DNA from 4 places in the Pseudonocardia sp. D17 genome. Region 3 is predicted to be linked to each of the others. Evidence: predicted binding sites of a transcription regulator. Region 3 holds the regulator's gene; each other region holds the start of a gene.
The links. Region 3 encodes LexA, which represses DNA repair genes until DNA is damaged. Its sites were predicted from a motif close to CGAACACGTGTTCG; they were not measured.
Positions count from the first base shown of each region.

Region 1: a site for LexA is predicted at 2,381-2,394, ahead of recA (recombinase RecA). Genes of this name have one in related genera too.
Region 2: a site for LexA is predicted at 3,087-3,100, ahead of uvrA (excinuclease ABC subunit UvrA). Genes of this name have one in related genera too.
Region 4: a site for LexA is predicted at 2,921-2,934, ahead of ruvC (crossover junction endodeoxyribonuclease RuvC). Genes of this name have one in related genera too.

Region 1 is NZ_BPRG01000168.1:189,306-195,096, forward strand. It holds gene recX (recombination regulator RecX) at 1-562, opposite strand, end outside; gene recA (recombinase RecA) at 1,167-2,210, opposite strand; gene PSD17_RS24585 (DUF3046 domain-containing protein) at 2,538-2,732, opposite strand; gene PSD17_RS24590 (CoA transferase) at 2,789-4,159, shown strand; gene PSD17_RS24595 (hypothetical protein) at 4,170-4,319, shown strand; gene PSD17_RS24600 (TetR/AcrR family transcriptional regulator) at 4,332-4,937, opposite strand; gene PSD17_RS24605 (DMT family transporter) at 4,996-5,791, shown strand, end outside.
Region 2 is NZ_BPRG01000042.1:19,585-25,375, forward strand. It holds gene uvrA (excinuclease ABC subunit UvrA) at 1-2,828, opposite strand, end outside; gene PSD17_RS07760 (MBL fold metallo-hydrolase) at 3,290-3,964, shown strand; gene PSD17_RS07765 (SRPBCC family protein) at 4,059-4,550, shown strand; gene PSD17_RS07770 (LCP family protein) at 4,995-5,791, shown strand, end outside.
Region 3 is NZ_BPRG01000035.1:26,756-32,546, reverse strand. It holds partial or broken gene PSD17_RS35300 (hypothetical protein) at 379-795, opposite strand; gene lexA (transcriptional repressor LexA) at 1,513-2,244, opposite strand; gene PSD17_RS05285 (LysM peptidoglycan-binding domain-containing protein) at 3,020-3,394, shown strand; gene nrdR (transcriptional regulator NrdR) at 4,013-4,492, shown strand; gene PSD17_RS05275 (vitamin B12-dependent ribonucleotide reductase) at 4,663-5,791, shown strand, end outside.
Region 4 is NZ_BPRG01000088.1:76,816-82,606, forward strand. It holds gene yajC (preprotein translocase subunit YajC) at 69-584, opposite strand; gene ruvB (Holliday junction branch migration DNA helicase RuvB) at 674-1,714, opposite strand; gene ruvA (Holliday junction branch migration protein RuvA) at 1,740-2,339, opposite strand; gene ruvC (crossover junction endodeoxyribonuclease RuvC) at 2,336-2,902, opposite strand; gene PSD17_RS16105 (VOC family protein) at 3,027-3,419, opposite strand; gene PSD17_RS16110 (hypothetical protein) at 3,527-4,081, opposite strand; gene PSD17_RS16115 (hypothetical protein) at 4,078-4,635, opposite strand; gene polA (DNA polymerase I) at 4,725-5,791, opposite strand, start outside.

The sequences.
Region 1 (5,791 bases), on a different contig from region 3:
CCGGTCGGGTGCGGAGCTTCCGGTCGACCAGGGCGCGGGCGCGGGCCTCCTCGGAGGCGTCGTCGACCTCCGCGAGCGCCTCGCCTGCGGTCTCGGAGTCGACGCCCTTGCGCCGCAGCTCGACCGCGATGGCCCGGCGCCCCAGGCCGCTGTGGGTGTGCCGGGACCGGACCCACTGGTCGGCGAAGGCCTTGTCGTCGATGAGGCCGACCTCGCCGAAACGCTCCAGCACGACATCCGCGGCGTCGTCGGGGATGCCCTTGCGGCGCAATGCCTGAGCGAGCTCCTGACGGGTCCGCGACCGCGATTCGAGCAGGCGCAGACAGATCGTCCGGGCCGCTGCGACCGGATCGGCAGGAGGCTCGGGGGGCTGATCGGTTCGGGAACGACGGCGGGACGCCGCGTCGCCCCGTCCCCGCCGGGACGTGCCCCGATCCAACGGGGCGCCGGCAGCGTCGAACGTGCGGGCATCGTCGGCGGAGGGCTCGGCACTCGATGATCCCCGCGTGGCGCGAGGCGGACGATCCGGCCGGGATCGCGTGCCTGTGCGACCGGCCTCCATCGAGGCTGCCGGGGCGCCGGGGAATGCGTCCTGCGGCTCGGTCGAGCGGCCGGCTCGCCGCGCTCCCCCGCTGGACGGGTCGGTACGGCGCGTGCGTCGACCGTCGGCGGTGCGAGGCGCGGGGCCGAGCAGGTCGGCAGCGCGACGAACGACAGGTCCGGCGCCGCCGGCGGATGCCGGGCCCAGCAGGTCGGACAGGCTCGCGATCGTCACCGCGGGCGCCGGTTCGTCGCCGGCCCAGTCGCCGGCCGAGTCGCCGCCTGAGTCATTGCCCGAGTCATTGCCCGGGCCGACGGCCGGCTCGCCGGCGGTCGATCGGCCGCGCGGCTCGTCGTCGGCGCCGATGCCCGGCCCGTCGGTGAGGTCGAGTCCGACCTGGCGAACGTGCCGAGGGGCGGCCGCGTCGTCGGACCTGTCCAGACCGAGCTCGGCGACCTGCACAGGCACACCAGCGGTCGAGTCCTCTGCCGGGGCGTCGGTGCTGTCGACGTCCCGGTCGAGATCCAGCGACGCGAGCGCGATCACCTGTCGCGGACCGCTGGACGGCACCTGACGTCCGCTGCCGTCGGGGGCCGGGCCGGAGTCGTGCGAGTCGGGCACCCGATCAGAAGTCGACCGGGGCGGGCAGCGGCTCGACCTCGTCGGCGTCGAGCACCGCGCCGATACCGAGCTTCTCCTTGATGCGCTTCTCGACCTCGGCCGCGATGTCCGGGTTCTCCTTCAGGAACTTGCGGGCGTTCTCCTTGCCCTGCCCCATCTGGTCGCCCTCGTAGGTGTACCAGGCACCGGACTTGCGGATGATCCCCTGCTCGACGCCCACGTCGATCAGCGAGCCCTCGCGGCTGATGCCGACGCCGTAGAGCACGTCGAACTCCGCCTGCTTGAACGGCGGGGCCACCTTGTTCTTCACGACCTTGACCCGGGTGCGGCTGCCGACCATGTCGGTGCCGTCCTTGAGGGTCTCGATACGGCGGATGTCGAGGCGCACGGAGGCGTAGAACTTCAGCGCCTTGCCGCCGGTCGTGGTCTCCGGCGAGCCGAACATGACGCCGATCTTCTCGCGCAGCTGGTTGATGAAGATCGCAGTGGTGCCGGAGTTGCTCAGCGCGCCGGTGATCTTGCGCAGTGCCTGGCTCATGAGCCGCGCCTGCAGGCCGACGTGGCTGTCGCCCATCTCGCCCTCGATCTCGGCGCGCGGCACGAGCGCGGCCACCGAGTCGATGACGATGATGTCGAGCGCGCCGGAGCGGATCAGCATGTCGGCGATCTCGAGTGCCTGCTCACCGGTGTCGGGCTGGGACACCAGCAGCGCGTCGGTGTCGACACCCAGCGCCTTCGCGTACTCGGGGTCGAGCGCGTGCTCGGCGTCGATGAAGGCGGCGATGCCGCCCGAGGCCTGGGCGCTGGCCACGGCGTGCAGGGCGACCGTGGTCTTACCGCTGGACTCCGGGCCGTAGATCTCCACGACCCGGCCACGCGGCAGGCCCCCGACACCCAGCGCCACGTCGAGCGCGATGGAGCCGGTGGGGATGACGCCGATGGGCGGACGCGTGTCATCGCCCAGCCGCATCACCGATCCCTTGCCGTGGTTCTTCTCGATCTGGGCGAGGGCGAGCTCGAGGGCCTTCTCGCGGTCGGGTGCGGTCATCTCGGTCTGCCACCTCGCTGATGCGCTCTCGTGGGCGTTGCGGGACTGTGCCGGCGCCTTGGCCGATGTCTTGCGGGGAGCCACGGTCGAACCGTATTGGGTCCGTCCGACAGTTCCGTCCTGCATGTCCTCGCTGTGGACAACGAGCGACGTTGTGGACAGAGGCTATACGAACACCTGTTCGAGTTCGGTGCCGACACGCCGATCGGCTATCGTGCCGCGCCGAGCGGCGCATGTCGGTCCGGGAACCGCCGCGGCGGCGCCGCCCAGGCCCCGGGGCAACGCGCTCCGTCGGCGCCAACTGCACCGGCAGCACCGGCAGCGCCGTCAGCGCCGTTCCCGCGGCACGTCGTAGACCTCACAGACCGCGAGCCAGACCCGCTTCGGGTCGATCCCCGCCTCGATCGCCTCCTCGACGGTGCGGCCCTCGAGCTGGGCGAACACGTGGTCCTTGGCCAGCGACCCCGCACGCACGGCCCCGAACTCCTCCTCCATCAGCTCGCGGAAGTGACTCAGTCGCACCCGGCGAGGGTAACTCGCAGCTGCATCCGCACCCGGACGCGTGCGACGCTCCGTTCGTGCGTGATGATCTGGTCCGGCAGCTGTGGACCCTGCTCGGCGGCGCGGCCGGGGAGTGCGACCGGCTGACCGTCACCGGCCCGACGGCGACGTTGTCCTCGCGGTTCCCCGTCACCGACGCGGGTGCCGCAGCCGTCGGGGCCGCCCTGCTGGCCGCGACGGCGGACCCGGACGGCGGCGTGGGGCGGCCCGTCGGCCTCGACACGCGCCAGCTCGCGGTGGCGCTGACGAGCGAGCGGCACCTGCTGCACGACGGCGTGAGCCCCGGCAACCCGTTCGATCCCCTGTCGACGTTCCACCGCACCGCCGACGGCTGGCTGCGGTTGCACGCGAACTACCCCTGGCACCGCGCGGCCGCCCGCAGGGTCCTCGACCTCCCCGACGACGCGGGTCCCGGCGACGTCGCCGCCGCCGCCCGGCACTGGCGGTCCGAGGAGCTGGAGACCGCCGTCCACGAGGGTGGCGGGGTCGCGGCGGCGGTCCGCACGGAGAAGGAGTGGCAGGCCACGCCCGCCGGCGCCGCGGCCGCAGGCCTGCCCCTGGTCGGGCGGCACGACCTCGCCGACGCGCCGCCCCGGCCCCGCCGCGCCCGCACCCGGGTACTGGACCTGACGAGGGTGATCGCGGGGCCCGTCGCGACCAGGACGCTGGCCGCGCACGGCGCCGAGGTACTACGGATCGACCCGCCCGACCGCCCGGAGCTGCGCACCCAGACCTGGGAGGCGCTGCCCGGCAAGCACAGCGCTGTGCTCGACCTCGCGACGAACCCCGAGCGGCTGGAGGCCCTGCTGGCGGGCGCGGACGTCGTGGTCGGCGGGTACCGCCCGCACGCGCTCGACCGGTTCGGGCTCGCCCCCGAGGCACTGGCGGCGCGGTTCCCCGGGCTCGTCGTCGTGACGCTCTCGGCGTGGGGCGACGAGGGGCCGTGGGCCGGGCGGCGCGGGTTCGACAGCCTCGTCCAGGCGGCCTGCGGGATCGGCGAGACCGAGCGTCGCGACCCCGATCCGGCCACGCCGCCCGGTGTCCTGCCCGCGCAGGTCCTCGACCACGCGACCGGCTACCTGGGCGCCGCGGCCGCGCTCCTCGCGCTGGCCCGGCAGCGCCGCGTGGGAGGCACCCCGCACGTCCGGCTGGCGCTGGCGGCGACCGCGACGTGGCTGCAGTCGCTCCCCCGTCCCGACGACACGGACGGCGGCACCGAACCCGTCGACGCCCGGCCGTGGCTCGAGCAGGTCGAGGCGCCCGACGGCGTGCTCACCCTCGCATCGCCGCCCGGGACCGTCGACGGCACGAGGCTGCACTGGCCCTCGCCCGCCCCGGCCTACGGCGCCGCGGCCGCGACGTGGCCGTCGGACGCGGACCCGTCGTAGCCTGTCCGATGTGCCGGTATCCGTGCTGACGACGGTCCTCGCCCAGAGCGGCGACCCGACGGGCCTGTCGTCGGGCCTCGGCCGGATCGTGGTCCTGCTGGCGCTGCTGGCGTCGTTGATCCTGCTCCTGCGCTGGTACAACCAGCAGCGCAAACGCTGAGCCCCGTGGCGCTCACGCGGCAGCGGCGACGACCCGCGCGGCGGCCTTCCGGGCCGCGGTGAGGATGCTCGGGTCCCCGCCCGCCGTCGCGACGACCGTCGCCCCCTCGTAGAGCAGGTGCAGCTCCGCGGCCACCTGGTCGGGCTCGGCGAGCCCCGCGTCCCGCGCCAGGTCGGCGAACAGCTCACGGGTCCACGCCTTCTCGGCACGGATGACCGCGATCGCCGGGTGGTCCGTGCCCCCGACCTCGGCGTAGGCGTTGACGAACCCGCATCCCCGGGACTGCGCGCGCAGCCACGACTCGAGCGCGTCGTACACGGCGAGCAGCCGCTCCCGGCCGGGGGGCACCCCCTCCACCCGGGCGGCGACGTGGGCGCGGACGCGGTGCGCGCGCCGCCGCAGGTAGAGGGCGACGAGCTCGTCCTTGGAGCCGAAACGGTCGTAGAGCGTCTTCTTCGTCGTACCGGCCCGCTCCGCGATGAGGTCGACCCCGACGGCCCGGATGCCGTGCTCGTAGAACAGCTCCGACGCGGCGTCGAGCAGGCGGCGACCTGCCGGGGTCAGCTCCGGGACGGGCTGCATCCCGGCGATCTCCGCCAGCGACTCCACGGTGGTCATGCGGTGCCCCTCACGTCTCCACTGCAAGTATACAGACCGGTATGGTTACGTCGCCGGCGTGACCCGAACGCAGTCCGACGCCGCCGCCTCCGCGGCCCTCGTCGTCCTCTGGAGCGCAGGATTCATCGGAGCGGTGCTGGGCACCCGCGCCGCCCCCGCCGACACGTTGCTGGCCTGGCGCTTCGTCATCGCCGCGGCGATCCTCGTGCCGGTCGCCGCCGCCCGCGGCGCGCGGCTGCGGCTGTCCTCGCTCCGCCGGCAGGCACCGCTGGGCCTGCTCAGCCAGTTCGCCTACCTCGGGTGCACGGTCACGGCGGTCGGCCTGGGCGTCCCCGCGGGGACGACGGCGTTGATCGCCGCCCTGCAACCGCTGGTCGTCGCCGGACTCGCGGGTCCGGTGCTCGGTGAGCACGTCACCGGCCGGCAACGGGTGGGGCTGCTCGCCGGGCTCGGCGGCGTCGCGCTGGTCGTCGGCGGCGACCTGCACTCCGACGGGGTGGCGTGGTGGGCCTTCCTGCTCCCGGTCGCGGGGATGTTCGCGATGGCGGCCGGGACGGTGCTGACCCGGCGCGCGGGCACGCACGAGACCCCGCTGGAGTCGTTGACGATCCAGACGGCCACGACGGCGGTGCTGTTCACGCTCGTGGCGCTCGTCGACGGCAGGCTCGCCCCACCCGCCGACCCGATGTTCTGGGGCGCGGTGGCGTGGGTCGTCGTGCTGCCGACGTTCGGCGGGTTCGGCCTCTACCTCTACGTCCTGCGCCGTCAGGGGGCGACGCGGGTGAGCAGCCTGCTCTACCTGACCCCGCCGACCACGATGATCTGGGCGTACCTCATGTTCGGCCAGGTCCCGG
Region 2 (5,791 bases), on a different contig from region 3:
CCGGTGTAGCTCCCCTCGACGGCCGCGACCTGCTCCGGCGTTCCCTCCGCGACGACCGTGCCACCGCCCGAGCCGCCCTCGGGGCCCATGTCGACGACCCAGTCCGCGGTCTTGATGACGTCGAGGTTGTGCTCGATGACGACGACCGAGTTGCCCTTGTCGACCAGTCCGTTGATCACCAGCAGCAGCTTGCGGATGTCCTCGAAGTGCAGGCCGGTCGTCGGCTCGTCGAGGATGTAGATGGTCCGGCCGTTGGACCGCTTCTGCAGCTCGCTCGCGAGCTTGACGCGCTGCGCCTCACCGCCCGACAACGTCGGCGCGGGCTGGCCCAGCCGGACGTAGCCGAGACCCACGTCGACCAGCGTTTTCAGGTAACGGCTGATCGAGGAGATCGGCTCGAAGAACTCGGCGGCCTCCTCGATCGGCATGTCGAGGACGTCGGCGACCGTCTTGCCCTTGTAGTGGACCTCGAGGGTCTCCCGGTTGTACCGGGCGCCGTGGCAGACCTCGCAGGGCACGTACACGTCGGGCAGGAAGTTCATCTCGATCTTGATCGTGCCGTCGCCGGAGCACGCCTCGCAGCGGCCGCCCTTGACGTTGAAGGAGAACCGCCCGGCCTGGTAGCCGCGCACCTTGGCCTCGGTCGTCGACGCGAACAGCGTGCGGATCTTGTCCCACACGCCGGTGTAGGTGGCAGGGTTGGAGCGCGGGGTGCGTCCGATCGGCGACTGGTCGACCCGGACGAGCTTGTCGAGCTCCTCGACCCCGTTGATCCGGGTGTGCCGGCCGGGCACCTGGCGGGCACCGTTGAGCCGGTTCGCGAGCACGGTCGCGAGGATGTCGTTGACCAGGGTGGACTTGCCCGACCCGGAGACACCGGTGACGGCGACGAGCCCGCCGAGCGGGATCTCGACGTCGATCCCCCGCAGGTTGTGCTCCCGGGCGCCGACGACCGTGAGCGTCCGCTTGCGGTCGAGCGGGCGGCGCCGGGCCGGCACCGGGATGCTCCGGCGACCCGACAGGTAGGCGCCGGTCAGCGACGTGTCGTGCGACTCGAGGCCTGCGACCGATCCGCTGTGGACGATGTGGCCGCCGTGCTCGCCCGCGCCCGGTCCGATGTCGACGGCCCAATCGGCCGCGCGGATCGTGTCCTCGTCGTGCTCGACGACGATCAGTGTGTTGCCGAGGTCGCGCAGCCGGGTCAGCGTGTCGATCAGCCGGCGGTTGTCGCGCTGGTGCAGGCCGATCGACGGCTCGTCGAGCACGTAGAGCACGCCGACCAGGCCGGACCCGATCTGCGTCGCGAGCCGGATCCGCTGCGCCTCGCCGCCGGAGAGCGTGCCGGCGGCGCGGTCGAGCGAGAGGTAGTCGAGCCCGACGTCGAGCAGGAAGCCGAGCCGCGCCTGCACCTCCTTGAGGACCCGGCCGGCGATCATCGCCTGGCGCGCGTCGAGGACCATCCCGTCGAGGAACGCCGAGCACTCGGCCACCGACATCGCCGAGACCTCGGCGATCGACCGATCGCCCTGGTCGCGGTGCTCGAGCGTGACGGCGAGGACCTCGGGCTTGAGCCGCGCGCCCTTGCAGGCGGGGCAGGGCACGTCGCGCATGTAGCCCTCGTAGCGCTCGCGCTGCGACTCCGACTCCGTCTGGTCGAGCCGGCGCTCCAGGAACGGGATGACGCCCTCGAAGTTCGCGTAGTAGCTGCGCTCCCGGCCGTACCGGTTGCGGTAGCGGACGTGGACCTGGTCGTCGGTGCCGTGCAGGACGGCCTTGCGGGCCGCGTCGTCGAGCTTGCGCCACGGGGTGTCCATCCGGAACCCGATGGTGCCGGCCAGCCCGCCCAGCAGCCGCCCGAAGTACTCCGAGGTGTGCCCGCCCGCCCAGGGCGCGATCGCGCCGTCGGCCAGGCTCTTCTCGGGGTCGGGGACGACGAGCTCGGGGTCGACCTCCTTCTTCGTGCCGATGCCGCTGCAGGTCGGGCACGCGCCGTAGGGCGAGTTGAAGGAGAACGTGCGGGGCTCGAGCTCGTCGAGGCCCAGCGGGTGGCCGTTGGGGCACGCCATCCGTTCGGAGAAGCGGCGCTCCCGCTGCGGGTCGCCGGCCTCCAGGTCGACGAACTCGAGCACGACGAGCCCGTCGGCCAGGCGCAGCGCCGTCTCGACCGAGTCGGTGAGCCGCTGCTTCGACGACGGCCGCACGACCAGCCGGTCGACGACCACCGCGATGTCGTGCTTCTCCTGCTTCTTGAGCTTCGGCGGGTCGGACAACGGGTGCACCGTGCCGTCGACGAGCACCCGCGAGTAGCCCTGCGCCTGCAGGGTGGTGAACAGGTCGACGAACTCGCCCTTGCGGGTGCGCACGACGGGCGCCAGCACCTGGAAGCGGGTGCCCTCCGTCATGGCGAGGACCTGGTCGACGATCTGCTGCGGCGTCTGCTTCTCGATGACGTGCCCGCACACCGGGCAGTGCGGGACGCCCGCGCGCGCGTAGAGCAGCCGCAGGTAGTCGTAGACCTCGGTGATCGTGCCCACCGTCGAGCGGGGGTTGCGGTTCGTCGACTTCTGGTCGATCGACACCGCCGGGGAGAGCCCCTCGATGAAGTCGACGTCGGGCTTGTCCATCTGGCCGAGGAACTGCCGGGCGTACGCCGACAGCGACTCGACATAGCGCCGCTGGCCCTCGGCGAAGATCGTGTCGAACGCCAGGCTCGACTTCCCCGAGCCGGACAGGCCCGTGAACACCACGAGGCTGTCGCGCGGGATGTCGAGATCGACCCCGCGCAGGTTGTGCTCGCGCGCGCCTCGCACGACGAGACGATCCGCCACGGTGTGCCCCTCCCGACGGCTCCTGGACCCTGATACCCGGATCTCGTTCACCGGACCCGTCGACATCCCCGCCCATGCTAGGCGGGGGGTCCGACAGGAACCGCTCGCCCGGCGGCCGTCCGGTGGGTGGTCCGCGGCGCGCGCCGAGCCGTGCGCGCGCGGGCCGCCGACACGGGCCGCGGTGTCGTCGTGTCCAACGCCCCGGCCGCCGCGGATCATCCGTGGGACGTCCCACCGGACCGGGAGCCCGACCAGAGTCGCACACATGTTCGACGGCCCGCGCGGCGGGGCGCCCGCCGCTGTCACCCCGCCGCTGTCACCCCGCCGCTGTCACCCCTCCGTCGTCACCCGGCCGCTGGCACCCCGCCGATGTCACCCGGCCGATGTCACCCGCCGGGTCGGCCTGCCGGGTCGCCGCCGCGGACGTCGACGCCGAGGTCACCGCCGCTAAGGTTTCCGCCGTGGACGTCCTCGACGAGTACACCGGTCACACCGACCCCGGCGGCGCGGCCATCCGCCGCGACCTCGGCCCGCTGACGATCTCCAAGGTCTCGGTCGGCCCCATGGACAACAACGCCTACCTGCTGGTCTGCACGGCCACGCACGAGGCGCTGCTGATCGACGCGGCGAACGAACCGGAGCGGATCGCCGATCTCGTGGGCAGCGGGCCCGACCGGCCGGAGCTCCGCCACCTCGTCACGACGCACCGGCACGACGACCACTGGCAGGCGCTCGGGGCCGTCGCGGGCATGTTCCAGACGCGCCAGATCGCCCATCCGCTCGACGCGCCGTCGCTGCCGATCCCGATGGACGAGGTCGTCGAGGACGGCGACACGATCGCGTTCGGCGAGATCGAGCTCGAGGTCATCCACCTGCGCGGGCACACACCCGGCTCGATCGCGCTGCTCTACCGCGGCGCCGACGGACCCCACCTGTTCACCGGCGACTCGCTGTTCCCCGGTGGCCCGGGCAAGACGTGGTCGGCCGAGGACTTCGGCTCGCTCGTGGGCGACCTGGAGGCCCGGGTCTTCGGTCCGCTGCCCGACGAGACGTGGTTCTACCCGGGCCACGGCGACGACTCGACGCTCGGCCGCGAGCGCCCGAGCCTGCCGGAGTGGAAGGCCCGCGGCTGGTAGCGGCGCCCGGCCACCGGGCGGCGACGAGGTCTCGTCGACCGGAGGCCCGCGCGACGCGCGCGACCGGAGATCGGCCGGGTGCGACGATGGGCGCATGACGCAGGGCGATGTCCAGGACGGCACCCGTGAACGCATCGAGGTCGCGCGGACGATCCCGGCCGAGCCGTCGGCGATCTTCGCGGTGCTCACCGACCCGCGCGGCCACGTCGCGATCGACTCCTCGGGGATGCTCATGGGCGCGTCCGGCGAGCGCGTCACGGCGTCGGGCGACACGTTCGTCGTCCACATGGACCGGGAGGCGCTCGGCGACGTGCCGCTCGGGCAGTACGACGTCACGGTCACGATCGGCACGTTCGAGCCCGACCGGGAGATCTCCTGGACGATCGTCGGGGTCGTGCGCCCGCCGATCGGGCACGTCTACGGCTACCGGCTCCAGCCGACCGAGGGCGGCACCCGCGTCGTCTCCTACTACGACTGGTCCGGCATCGACCCGGTCTGGCGGGCACGCGACATCTTCCCGGTGATCTCCGAGTCGGCGCTCAAGGCGACGCTGGGCATCCTCCACCGGACCGTCGCGCCGCGCTGACCGCCCGCTCGCACACCCTGTTCACCATCCTGCGCCGGGTCGCCACGGCGTACCTGCTACTGCTGGCGATCAAGACGCCGTGGTCGGCGTGGCGCGGCGGCCGCACGCCGACGGGGGCGGTCCCGAGACGGCCGGGTTCCGGGTTCCGGGTTCCGCCGGTTCCGCGTGGGCTTCCTGTCCACTGTGTGGCGCACGCCGCCGAGTAGCCCCCGGCCGCCGAGAGCGCGCGGTGGCACAGCCGCACCGGATGCTCGCGCGCAGAGATCGACCGTTGACCCTGCGTGATCGACGGTGCCGTACGTCACGTCCACTCGCCCGTTCGAACATGCGGACCCGGGCGCCGCATCCATAGAGTGTCCACATCGACCGCGCGACGCCCCCGTTCAGCGTCGCCGCGTCGGGACACGTCGGGGTCTCGGACACGTGGCGAGGGGCAGGATTCGGGTGCGGCGGGCAGGCGGCGCGCGGCGACGGTGGGGACTGGCCGGCAAGGTGCTGGTCACGGTGGTCTCCGTCGTCGTACTGACGGCGGCGGGGTACGGCTGGTCGACGTTCCGCGCGCTCGCGGGCTCGATCGTCACCAGCGACGTGCTCTCGGACGGCACCACGGCGAGCGGGAGCCCCTCCCGGACGATCACGGCCCTGCTCGTCGGCGTCGACAGCCGGACCGACGCGCAGGGCCGCCCGCTGCCGCAGGACGTCCTCGACCGGATGCACGCGGGCCCGGACGACGGCCAGCTCAACACGGACACGATCATGCTGCTGCGCATCCCGGCAGACCCGGCGAAGCCCGTCGTCGCGGTGTCGTTCCCGCGCGACTCCTACGTGAAGCTCGCCGGCGACTACGGCACCCACAAGATCAACTCGGCGTACGGCCGGGCGGTCACCGACGCCAAGCGGACTCTGGAGGCCCAGGGGGTCACCGGCGCCGCCCTGCAGCGCCAGGCCCAGGAGGCCGGTCGCAAGGAGCTCGTCGCGACGGTCTCGCAGCTCACCGGCATCGTCGTCGACCACTACGCCGAGATCAACCTGGCCGGCTTCGTCGAGCTCACCGACGCCATCGGCGGCGTCCCGGTCTGTCTCACCGAACCCGTCGACGACGCGCGCTACTCCGGCGCCGTGCTGCCCGCCGGCCCGCAGACCCTCGACGGCGCGGAGGCACTGGCGTTCGTCCGCCAGCGTCACGGGCTGGCCGCGGGCGACCTCGACCGGATCACCCGTCAGCAGACCTACATGGCCGG
Region 3 (5,791 bases):
AATGCCGGCCCCGGCCTGCCATCCCGTGGCCCGAACCGGCCGGGACCGGAGGGGCCCGTTCCGCACGGTCGGGGCGCGGACGGACCTGCCCGAACCGGCGCTGGTCCGGGCGGGCCCGGTCCGGAGCGTGGTGCGAACGGTCCTGGTGCGAACGGTCCCGGTGCGAACGGTCCCGGTGCGAACGGTCCCGGTGCGAACGGTCCCGGTCCGAACGCTGCTGGTGCGAACAGTGCCGGTACGAACGGTGCCGGTACGAACGGTGCCGGTCCGAGCGGTACGCGACGAGAGCCGGGCGATCCCGCCGGCCGCCAGCGCGACGCCGCCGGTGGCCGCGCCCAGAGTCCAACCGGTGCTACTCCGGCCGGCGCTGGTCAGAACGGCCCTGCGCAGAACGGCCCTGCGCAGAACGGCCCTGCGCAGAACGGCCCTGCGCAGAACGGCCCTGAGCAGAACGGCACGGGTCCGGACGCGCGGGGACGGGACCGGAGTGAGGGGCGGCGCTCCGAGGTCGCTGGGCCGAATGCTCAGCTGCCGAACGGTCAGCCGTCGAATGGTCAGCCGTCGAATGGTCAGCCGTCGAATGCTCAGCCGCGGAACGACCCCGCGGCGAACGGTCAGCCGCTGACGCGCTCGGCGGCCAATGGACAGCCGTCCAATGGACAGCCGCCGAACAGGCCGTCGGTGACCGACGCGCGCCTGGACGCAGATCCGTCGACAAGCCGGCCGGCGAACAGAACGGGTCCGGAGGCTCACCCCGCGAAGGGGCGACCCACGAGCCTGCCGCCTTCGAACCATCCGATGCCGAACGGTGCAGGCGCAAACGGGCAGGCAGCGAACGGTCAGGGCGCGAACGGTCAGGGCGTGAACGGAACGCGATCGAACGGCACGGAGGCTGCCGAACCCGGCGCCGCATCGACGACCGCCATCCGCCGGGACGCGCGCGACGAGGACGCACTCCGAACGCCGCCGGGTGCCCCGGCACCCGAGCCGTTGCGTGTGGACGGGCACCGAGCCGCCGCAGAGGAACGCGCGGACGCCGACCGTGGATCGTCACGTCCGCACGAGGACGCGGGGCGCCCACACCGACCGGGGCCGTGAGCCGGACGCATCGCGCGTATCACCGGCTGAGTCGTCGCTCGGCTGAGCATCGGGTCGAGCGACGGTGCGGCGGTACGTCGAGCCCGTCGAGTTGTCGACCCGCGCCGACGTCGGCGGCAGAGCCTCCGGCCGGGCCACGGCCGCCGCCGGGTCGGCCCGGGAGGCCTCGGCTCGTGTGACCCCCTGTGAGCGGCGACGGTCGCCATGGCGACCATCGCCACTCGCGAGCGCCGCGGGGCGCGAGCTCTGCGTGGTGGGGCGGCGAGCCGGCCGTTCGAGCCGATGACCGTCGCGCCGACGATCTCGCGACGGCCCGCGCGTGGAAAGCCGCCCGCGGTCGCTCACCGGCTGACGTGCCGAGCATCCCCGTAGGTCGCCGACCTCGGGGCCTGCGTCGCAGGCGCGTCGTGACTCTCAGAGTCTGCGCAGCACCGCGACGACGCGGCCGAGGATCGTGGCCTCGTCGCCGGGAATGGGGTCGTACGCGGGGTTGGCCGGCATGAGCCAGACGTGCCCGTCGCGGCGGCGGAACGTCTTGACCGTCGCCTCGCCGTCGATCATCGCCGCGACGATCTCACCCTGTTCCGCGACCGGCTGCTGGCGCACGACCACCCAGTCGCCGTCGGTGATCGCCGCCTCGACCATCGAGTCGCCGCGCACGTTGAGCAGGAACAGCGTGCCCTCGCCGACGATCTCGCGCGGCAGCGGGAACACGCTCTGCACCGCCTGTTCCGCGAGGATCGGCCCACCAGCGGCGATGTCACCCAGCAGCGGGACGTAGGCGGGGGCGGGGTGCTCGTCACGCGTCGTGCCGGGATCGCGGGAGTCCGCGTCGGCGTCGGCGACGTCCTCGGGGGCGCGGACGTCCACCGCCCGCGTGCGGTTGGGGTCGCGGCGCAGGTATCCCTTGCGCTCCAGGCTGCGCAGCTGGTGGTGGACCGAGGACGTCGACGTCAAGCCGACGGCGTCGCCGATCTCGCGGACGCTCGGCGGGTACCCGAAACGCTCCACCCAGTCGCGGATGACCTCCAGCACCTTCCGCTGCCGCGGGGTCAGCGACGTGTCGTCCCCCGCCGCCTCGGCCGGGTCCGGGAAGGAACGCACCTGCCCGGCCTCACGGTCGGTACCGGTCTCGTCCCGTGCCATCTCGTCCGCCTCCTCGATCGGCGCGGTGGGGCCGTTCGTCCCCGCCGCCGTCGCACCGCACCGTAGACCCGATCATCTCCGCCGCCAAACACATGTTCGAACGACACGCGGCGCGTCGCGAAAATTTGTCGGGGCCCGGTGGTACACATTCGCACGAGCGTTCGATCGAACGCTTGTGCGAACGGAGGGTATCCGATCGGGCGCGGCGGGCGATCGCCGCCGAGGTCGGGCCGTCCGGTCCACGTGTGTCGCCGACCGAGGAGCCGGCGCCGACGGGAAGGGAACTGCCATGTCTGTCAGCACGGCTCCCGGATGTGCGGGCGCAGGGACGGGTGGGCCCGCCGGGAACGGTGCCGGAGCCGCGGGTTCCGGCGGGACGGCCGCGGACCGGTCGCCGAGGCAGGCGTCGCACCGGCCCGAAGCGGTGCGGGACGCCGACGAGGGCGGCGCCCGGCCGCGACGCCGGGGCCGCGGGCCGCGGCCTGCGCGTCCGCGGGAGGCCGCGCGGCGGGGCAGCGCACAGCGGGACGCATCGCGGGCCGAGGCCGGTGTACCTCGGCGGTCGGGGTCGACGATGGCGCGGCGGGGGACGCGCCCGTCGTTGACCGTGCTGCCGGGCGGCCTCGAGCCGACCACGGGGGGCGACGGGGGGCTCGGTCCCCGCCTCGACTCGTCCGATGTGGACGCGCAGCGCCTGTCCGAGATCGACCGTGCGTTGCTGCGGCATCCGTCGGCGCGCGGCCGACGCCCGGCCGGGGCGAGCGTCGCCCCCGGTGTGGCACGTCCTCGTTGCGTCGCGCCGCCGCGGGTGCATCCGCGGGCTGCTCGGTCCCGGGCACTCCGACGGACTCCGCTGGCGCTGCGCTACCGGGTGCGGCGGGCGGTCGCGGTCCTGGTGCTCGGGGTGTGCGCCGCCGTCGTGGTGGTCGCGCTCGGGTCGTTGGGCGAGATCGCCCGCGACGCCGGCCCCGGCATCCCCACGAGCACCGCCCAGGTCGTGGTCCAACGTGGCGACACGGTGTGGGACATCGCCCGGCGCACGGTCCCCGATGCCGACCCTGCCGTGGCCGCCGCCCGCATCGCCGAGCTCAACGGCCTCCATTCGGCTGCGCTGCGACCCGGCCAGATCCTCACTGTGCCGCGGGCCTAGTCAGAGGCGGGCGGGCCTCCGGTACCCCTTCGCTGCTGTGTCACTGCCGTCGCTCATGTCGTTCCGCTGCGTCCGTTCCGCTGCGTCCGTTCCGCTGCGGCCCGTCCGGCGGCCCGTGCGGCTTCGGTCGGCCGGTGCGGCCGCCGTGCGCCCTTCGATGCTCAGCCTCCATTGCCCAGCGCCGTGGGACCCGTCGCGGAGCCGCCGGCGCCGACCGGCGCTCTGCCGTGCACCCGATCGTCGGCTCGGTGGCGGAGCGTGCCGTGTTACCCGATGGCGGAGCGTGGCCGGCGGTGGGTGCCGGGTCGGTGCCAGGGCGGCGGGTGCCAGTGTGGATGGCGGCCGCAGGGGTCGGCGGGGATCCGTGCGGGTGCTCGCGCCCCGCGCCCGGGTGCCCTCCGTGTGGGTCCGGACACGGGTCGTCGACCGCGCAGGGTGCGCGACACGCCGTTCCGGAGGCGACGCGCCGGGCCGTCGGGGCGCTGGCCTCGCCGGATCGGGCGAACATGGGACGCGTGGGCGCCCCGAGCGCCCACACCCCTACATCTTGTGGTTACATACGTGTTGTTCGGCCACAGGTTGGGGTTGTCGGTCGCTCTCGGAGAGAGGATCACTACTGTGCGCTGCCCGTTCTGCCGCCACTCGGACTGCCGCGTCATCGACTCTCGTGAGGTCGAGGACGGGCAGGCCACCCGCCGTCGTCGCTCCTGCGCGTCGTGCGGTCGGCGGTTCACCACCGTCGAGGAGCCGGTGCTCGCGGTGGTCAAGCGCAGCGGGGTGACCGAACCGTTCAGCCGCGACAAGGTGGTCGGCGGAGTACGACGCGCGTGCCAGGGCCGCCCCGTCGACGAGGACGCGCTGCAGCAGCTGGCGCACCGCGTGGAGGAAGCGGTCCGGGCGGGCGGGACGGCCGAGATCCCGAGCCACGAGGTGGGCCTGGCGATCCTCGGGCCGTTGCGCGAGCTCGACGAGGTGGCCTACCTGCGCTTCGCGAGCGTGTACCGCTCCTTCTCCTCGATCGAGGACTTCGAGAAGGAGATCGCGGATCTGCGACGGTCGGTCGCCGGGGAAGCAGCCGACGGCGCGGATCGCGACTAGCAGTAACACGCCGGGACGGGGGAGACCTCGTCGCGGCGGGTCGCCCGGCCGGCGCGCGACACCGGCCGGTCGGCACACGCAACGGCCCGCTCGGCGCCCTTATCGCCGGCGTGGTCGTTGACAGGGTGCGACACGACTGCACCACGGTTGCTCAGGGGAAGAGGACGAGGATGACGGAGACGGTCGGGGCGACGGCCTCGGGGGACGCGGCCGGGAACGCACGCGGCGCGAAGGCCGGGAGCCGGTCCGACCGGCGGAAGCGGCCCGCCGGGCTCACCGTCGAGCGGCTGTACACGACGGCCGGGGTACACCCGTACGACGAGGTGACCTGGGAGCGTCGTGACGTCGTCATGACCAACTGGCGCGACGGCACGGTCAACTTCGAGCAGCGCGGCGTCGAGTTCCCGTCGTCGTGGTCGGTCAACGCCACGAACATCGTCACCAGCAAGTACTTCCGCGGGGCGGTCGGCTCGCCGCAACGCGAGTCGAGCCTGCGCCAGCTGATCGACCGGGTCGTCGGCGTCTACCACCGCTCGGGCGTGGAGAACGGCTACTTCGCGACCGACGAGGACGCGGAGATCTTCGCCCACGAGCTCACCTGGATGCTGCTGCACCAGGTGTTCAGCTTCAACTCGCCGGTGTGGTTCAACGTCGGTACGTCGTCGCCGCAGCAGGTCAGCGCCTGCTTCATCCTGGCGGTCGACGACACGATGGAGTCGATCCTCAACTGGTACCGCGAGGAGGGCCTGATCTTCAAGGGCGGCTCCGGCGCGGGGCTGAACCTCTCCCGCATCCGGTCGTCGAAGGAGCTGCTCTCGAGCGGCGGCACGGCCAGCGGTCCCGTCTCGTTCATGCGCGGTGCCGACGCCAGCGCGGGGACGATCAAGTCGGGCGGCGCGACGCGGCGCGCGGCCAAGATGGTCGTCCTCGACGTCGACCACCCCGACATCGAGGAGTTCGTCGAGACCAAGGCCAAGGAGGAGGCCAAGGTCCGGGTGCTGCGCGACGCCGGGTTCGACATGGACCTGGGCGGCGCCGACATCACGTCGGTGCAGTACCAGAACGCCAACAACTCCGTGCGCGTCACCGACGAGTTCATGCGCGCCGTCGAGGAGGGCACGAGCTTCGGTCTGCGCGCCCGGATGACGGGCGAGGTGATCGACAGCGTCGACGCCCGCACCCTCTTCCGCGGCATCGCGCAGGCCGCGTGGGAGTGCGCCGACCCGGGCATCCAGTACGACGGCACGATCAACGACTGGCACACCACGCCGGAGTCGGGCCGCATCACGGCGTCGAACC
Region 4 (5,791 bases), on a different contig from region 3:
CAGAGGTATCCCGGGACCCCGACCGTCGGGGCCCGGGTGGGCGACCCCGGTGGCCGCCCTGGGGTTCGTCAGTTGCGGGAGCCCGGCGTGCCGCCCGTCTGGGCGTCGTCGTCGGTGGCGCCCGCAGCGCCGTTGGTGCTGCCGTTGGTGCTGCCGTTGCTGCCGGCGGTGCCGCTGCCGGCAGGGGCGCCGGAGTCGGTCCGGCCCGCGGCCGGGTCCTTCTTCTCCAGCGACGGCGGGGTCGACGGCTCCGAGGTCGCGGACGGGATGTCGTCCCCGACGGCCGGGTCACCGGTCAGCGACGAGGCGTCGTCCGGGACCGTGGTGGTGTCGACCTTGTCGCGGACGGCGGCGCGCAGCCACGTCGTGACCACGCCGTCGGCGATCTCCAGGTCGATGGTGTCCTCGTAGGAGGCGTCGACGACGGTGCCGCGGAGACCGGAGGTCGTGGTGACCACGTCGCCCGGCTCCAGCGAGGTCTGCAGCCTCTGCATCTCCTGCATGTTCCGGCGCTGCTTGCGCCCGGACAGGAAGATGGGGATGAACAGCACCAGGATGAGCAGGGGGAAGAGCAGCGTTTCCATGATCTTCTGAGATCTCCGTATCTTCGCAGGTCGGCCCGAGTCTGCCAGCCCCGCGGATCGCGCGACGCCCGACCCTCGACCGCCTCCGTTCAGAACAACGGCTGGGACGTCTGACCGGTGACGTCCGGAGGAGGGGTCACACCCAGATGGCCCCATGCCGCGGCGGTCGCGACCCGGCCCCTCGGAGTGCGGGCCAGCATGCCTGCGCGCACCAGGTACGGCTCGCAGACCTCCTCGACGGTACCGGGTTCCTCGCCCACTGCCACGGCCAGCGTCGATACACCCACCGGACCGCCGCCGAACGACTTGACCAGCGCGGACAGCACCGCGCGGTCGAGCCGGTCCAGACCGAGCTCGTCGACGTCGTAGACGGCCAGCGCCTCGCGGGCCACGTCGAGGGTGACGGCGCCGTCCGCGCGGACCTCCGCGAAGTCGCGCACCCGGCGCAGCAGCCGGTTGGCGATGCGGGGCGTGCCCCGGGACCGGCGCGCGATCTCCGCTGCCCCGTCGGGGCGCAGGTCGACCTCGAGGATGGCCGCGGCACGGCGCAGCACCAGCTCCAGCTCGGCCGGCTCGTAGAACTCCATGTGCCCGGTGAACCCGAACCGGTCGCGCAGCGGCCCGGTGAGCGCACCGGCTCGCGTCGTGGCCCCGACCAGCGTGAACGGCGCGATGTCGAGCGGGATGGACGTGGCGCCGGGCCCCTTCCCGACGACGACGTCGACGCGGAAGTCCTCCATCGCGAGGTAGAGCATCTCCTCGGCCGGCCGGGCGATGCGGTGGATCTCGTCGATGAACAGGACGTCGCCGGGCATGAGGTTCGACAGCATCGCCGCGAGGTCGCCCGCGCGTTCGAGCGCGGGCCCCGACGTCAGCCGGATCGCGGCGCCGAGCTCGGCGGCCACGATCATCGACAGGCTCGTCTTCCCCAGCCCCGGCGGGCCGGACAGCAGGATGTGGTCCGGCGGCGTGCCCCGCCGGCGGGCGCCCTCGAGCACCAGCTCGAGCTGCTCGCGCACGCGGGGCTGGCCGATGAACTCCGACAGCCGGCGCGGCCGCAGCGTGCCCTCGACGTCGAGGTCCTCCTCGAGCACCTCGCCGCCCACGTCGCGCAGGTTCTCCTCGCTCACCGAGGTCCCCCCGGGCCTGGGCCCGTCACGTCCGACCCAGGGTCGCCAGTGCCGAGCGCAGCAGCGCCGCGGGCTCGGCGTCCGGGTCGCCCGCGAGGATGCCGTCGACCGCGGCCTCCGCCGGCCGCGCGGTGAACCCGAGCCCGACGAGCGCCTCGACGACCTGGTCGCGGTGGGCGTTGCCGGTGACGAGCGGGCGCACGTCGCCGGCCAGGACCGGAGCGGGCGCGACGACCTTGTCGCGCAGCTCGACGACGAGCCGCTCGGCGCTCTTGCGCCCGACGCCCGGGATGCGGGTCAGCGTCGCGGTGTCGCCGTCGGCCAGGGCGCGGCGCAGCGACTGCGGGTCGAGGACCGCGAGGGTGGCCAGCGCGAGCCGCGGGCCGACGCCGCTGACGGTCTGCAGCAGCACGAACAGCTCGCGTTCCTCGGCGTCGGCGAAGCCGTAGAGGGTGAGCGAGTCCTCGCGGACGACGAGCAGCGTCTCCAGCCGGGCCTCCTGCCCACGCCGGAGCCCGCCGAGGGTCGCGGGCGTGGCGAACACGGCGAAGCCGACCCCGCCCACCTCGACGACGGCGTGGTCGAGGCCGACGGAGAGGACCTCGCCACGGACGCTGGAGATCATCGGGCTCCCTTCGCCGCGGCGGCGAGCCGGGCCTTGTGGTGCCGGGCGAGCTCCGCCGCGCGGGCCTGGGCCTGCGCCATCCTGTCCTGCATCGGGCCGCGCCAGCAGTGGCAGATGGCGAGCGCCAGCGCGTCGGCCGCGTCGGCGGGCCGGGGGGGCGCGTCGAGCCGCAGCAAGCGCGTCACCATCGTGGTGACCTGCGCCTTGTCGGCCCGGCCGGCGCCGGTGACCGAGGCCTTGACCTCGCTGGGCGTGTGGAACGCGACGGGCAGCCCGGCCCGCGCCGCGGCGAGCGCGACGACCCCGCTGGCCTGGGCGGTGCCCATCACGCTGCGGACGTTGTGCTGGCTGAACACGCGCTCGACGGCCACGACGTCGGGCGAGAACGCGGCGATCCACCGGTCCGCCGCGTCGGCGACGGCCAGCAGCCGGGCGGGCAGCGGCGCGTCGGCGGGGGTGCGCACCACGTCGACGGCGACGAACTCGACGCCGCGCCCGCCGGTGGAGTCGACGACCCCGATGCCGCAGCGGGTCAGCCCCGGGTCCACTCCGAGCACCCGCACCCGCACCCTCCGATCGCACGAACAGCCGTTCGAGGCCGAAGGCTACCGGCCGGGCCGTCCGGCTCGTGCGGGGCACGCCGGTGGCGCGTCACGCGGTCGGACCCGGCGGGTCGGGTGCCCCGGATCAGGACCCGGGGTCGGCCTTGTCGTTGACGAACAGCACCCGACCCTCCGGGTCGACGACCTGGATGTAGCTGCCCGAGGGCTCGTGGGTGGGACCGTCGACCTCGATCCCGGCGGCACGCAGCGTCTCGGCGGTGGCGAGCAGGTCGTGGCACGACAGGGTCAGCGTGTACAGCCGGTCGGGCTCGCGGTGGTACGCGCTGGCCGGCGTGAGCACGATGCTCGTCTGCGCGCCCGGCAGCGCCACCTCGACCCAGCGCGCGCCCGGCCACAGCGACCGGTCGACGGTCTTCGCGAAGCCCAGCTTCTCGAAGAAGGCGACCATGACGTCCTGGTTCTCGACGGCCAGCATCGCCCCGGCGATGCGCGCGATGACGGGCGGTCCGACGTCCATGACGATCATCCTGACCGACGTGCGGACGGTGCGCACCCACCCGGCGGGTGAGCGGGCCGGGCACACATCCGGCGTCGTCGCGACGCCGTGCCGCGACGGCGCCGGCGTCACGACGCGGCGAGGCCGCCGAACAGCCGGTTGGACAGGCACGCGCGCAGGTAGGGCACCCCTGCGGTGTAGCCGGAGCCGGGCGCGTCGCCGAGCATCCGGACGGCCAGTCCGTGGTGCGCCGCCTTCCAGCGCTGATGGCCGGCCTCGAGCCTGCCGAGCGCCCGGTCGAGCGCCGCGCGCCCGACGGCGCCGAGAGCCGTGTCGGCCTCGCGGCGGGCATCGGAGAGCGTGTCGACGCCCGCCTCGACCGCGGACCGCACGCGTGGGACACCGGCGAACGCCGCGGAACCCAGGCGCGTCCCGCTCGGCCTGCCGCAGACGGCCTCGAACCGCTTGTACTGCTCGGACTGGATCGCGCTGGCGCCCTCGGTGTGCTCGCGGAAGTCGAGGAAGGCCTCGACGCGCAGCGTCGCGACCAGCCGGAACAGCATCGCCGCCCGGGCGAACACGCGGTCGGCGCGCTCGACGCGGGCGATGGCCTGCTCGGTCCGGCCCGCCCGCAACGCGGCGGTCGCGGCGACCATCTCGTCGGCCAGCGTGGTGAAGATCATCTCGTGTGTCTGCAGGGCATGATGAAGAAGTACTCGTCGTGACGGGTCGACACCGGCAGCACCGACAGGCCGAACCAGGTGGCGAGCCCGGCCGCGGGCAGCTCGGGCAGCGCGACCCCGTCGAGCTGGTCGTCGGCGGTGACCGGGTGGTCGTGGGACGCGGCGACGAAGCGCAGCGCGTGCCGGATCCGCTTGCGCCGCGTCGGCGGGTCGGGCAGGTCCGGGCCGGCCGCGCTCCGCTCGACGCGGACGACGTCGGCCATCAGCAGCGCGGCGAGCCGGTCGGGGGCGAGCCCCGCCGCGGCGCGTACCCGCTCGAGGAGCGGAAGCGCGAGGTAGGTGCGGTTGGAGAAGCGGCACTCGTGGCGGGCGAGGACGCAGCCGAGGTACGCGTCGAGGAACGGATGTCCGGCGCCGTGTCGGCGCCGCAGCTCACCGAGCCGGACCAGCATCGCGACCGGCAGCGCGTGCGTACCGGTCCGCCGCACCTGGGCGGCCACGGCGGTCGCGATCGCCGGAGCGTCCAGCGCGGCGCCGCGCGGGACCATCGGCACCGCGACCGGGCGTATTCGGGCCCGGCGACAACGCAGCCACGGGCCGTCCAGGCGCCGAGACCGCGACGAGTGATCCGTCAGCCGCCCCCTTAGTGCGCCGCGGCGTCCCAGCTCGCGCCGTAGCCGACCGAGACCTCCAGCGGCACCGAGAGCTCGTGCGCGGCGGCCATCTCGCGGCGGACCAGCGCGTCGACCGCGTCCCGCTCACCGTCGGCGACCTCGAGGACCAGCTCGTCGTGCACCTGCAGCAGCATCCTGCTGCGCAGGCCTTCGGCCTGCAGCGCCGCGTGCACGCGCAGCATCGCGACCTTGATGATGTCGGCGGCGCTGCCCTGGATCGGCGCGTTGAGCGCCATCCGCTCGGCCATCTCGCGACGCTGCCGGTTGTCGCTGGTGAGGTCGGGCAGATAGCGCCGCCGGCCGAGCATCGTCGCCGTGTAGCCGTCCTTGCGGGCCACGTCGACGATGCTGCGCAGGTAGTCGCGCACGCCGCCGAAGGTCTCGAAGTAGTCGTCCATCAGCCCGCGCGCCTCCTCGGTGGAGATGCGGAGCTGGCCGGACAGCCCGAACGCCGACAGCCCGTAGGCCAGGCCGTAGTTCATCGCCTTGATCTTGGCGCGCTGCTCGGGAGAGACGTCGGCCGCGTCGACGCCGAACACCTTCGACGCCGTCTCGGAGTGGAAGTCGCGCTGCGACCGGAACGCCTCGATGAGCGCGGCGTCCTCCGAGAGGTGCGCCATGATCCGCATCTCGATCTGGCTGTAGTCGGCCGTCATCAGCTGGGAGAAGCCGTCGCCGACGACGAACGCCGTGCGGATCCGGCGGCCCGCGGCGGTGCGGATCGGGACGTTCTGCAGGTTCGGCTCCGTCGACGACAACCGGCCGGTGGCGGCGATCGTCTGGGAGTACGTCGTGTGGATGCGCCCGTCGGCCGCGATCGACTTGAGCAGCCCGTCGACGGTGACCTTGAGCCGGGTGGCGTCGCGGTGCAGCAGCAGGTGCTGCAGGAACTCGTGCCCGGTCTGCTCGAACAGCCCGGCCAGCGCGTCGGCGTCGGTGGTGTAGCCGGTCTTGGTGCGCTTGGTCTTGGGCATGCCCAGCTCGTCGAACAGCACGACCTGCAGCTGCTTGGGCGAACCGAGGTTGATCTCCTTGC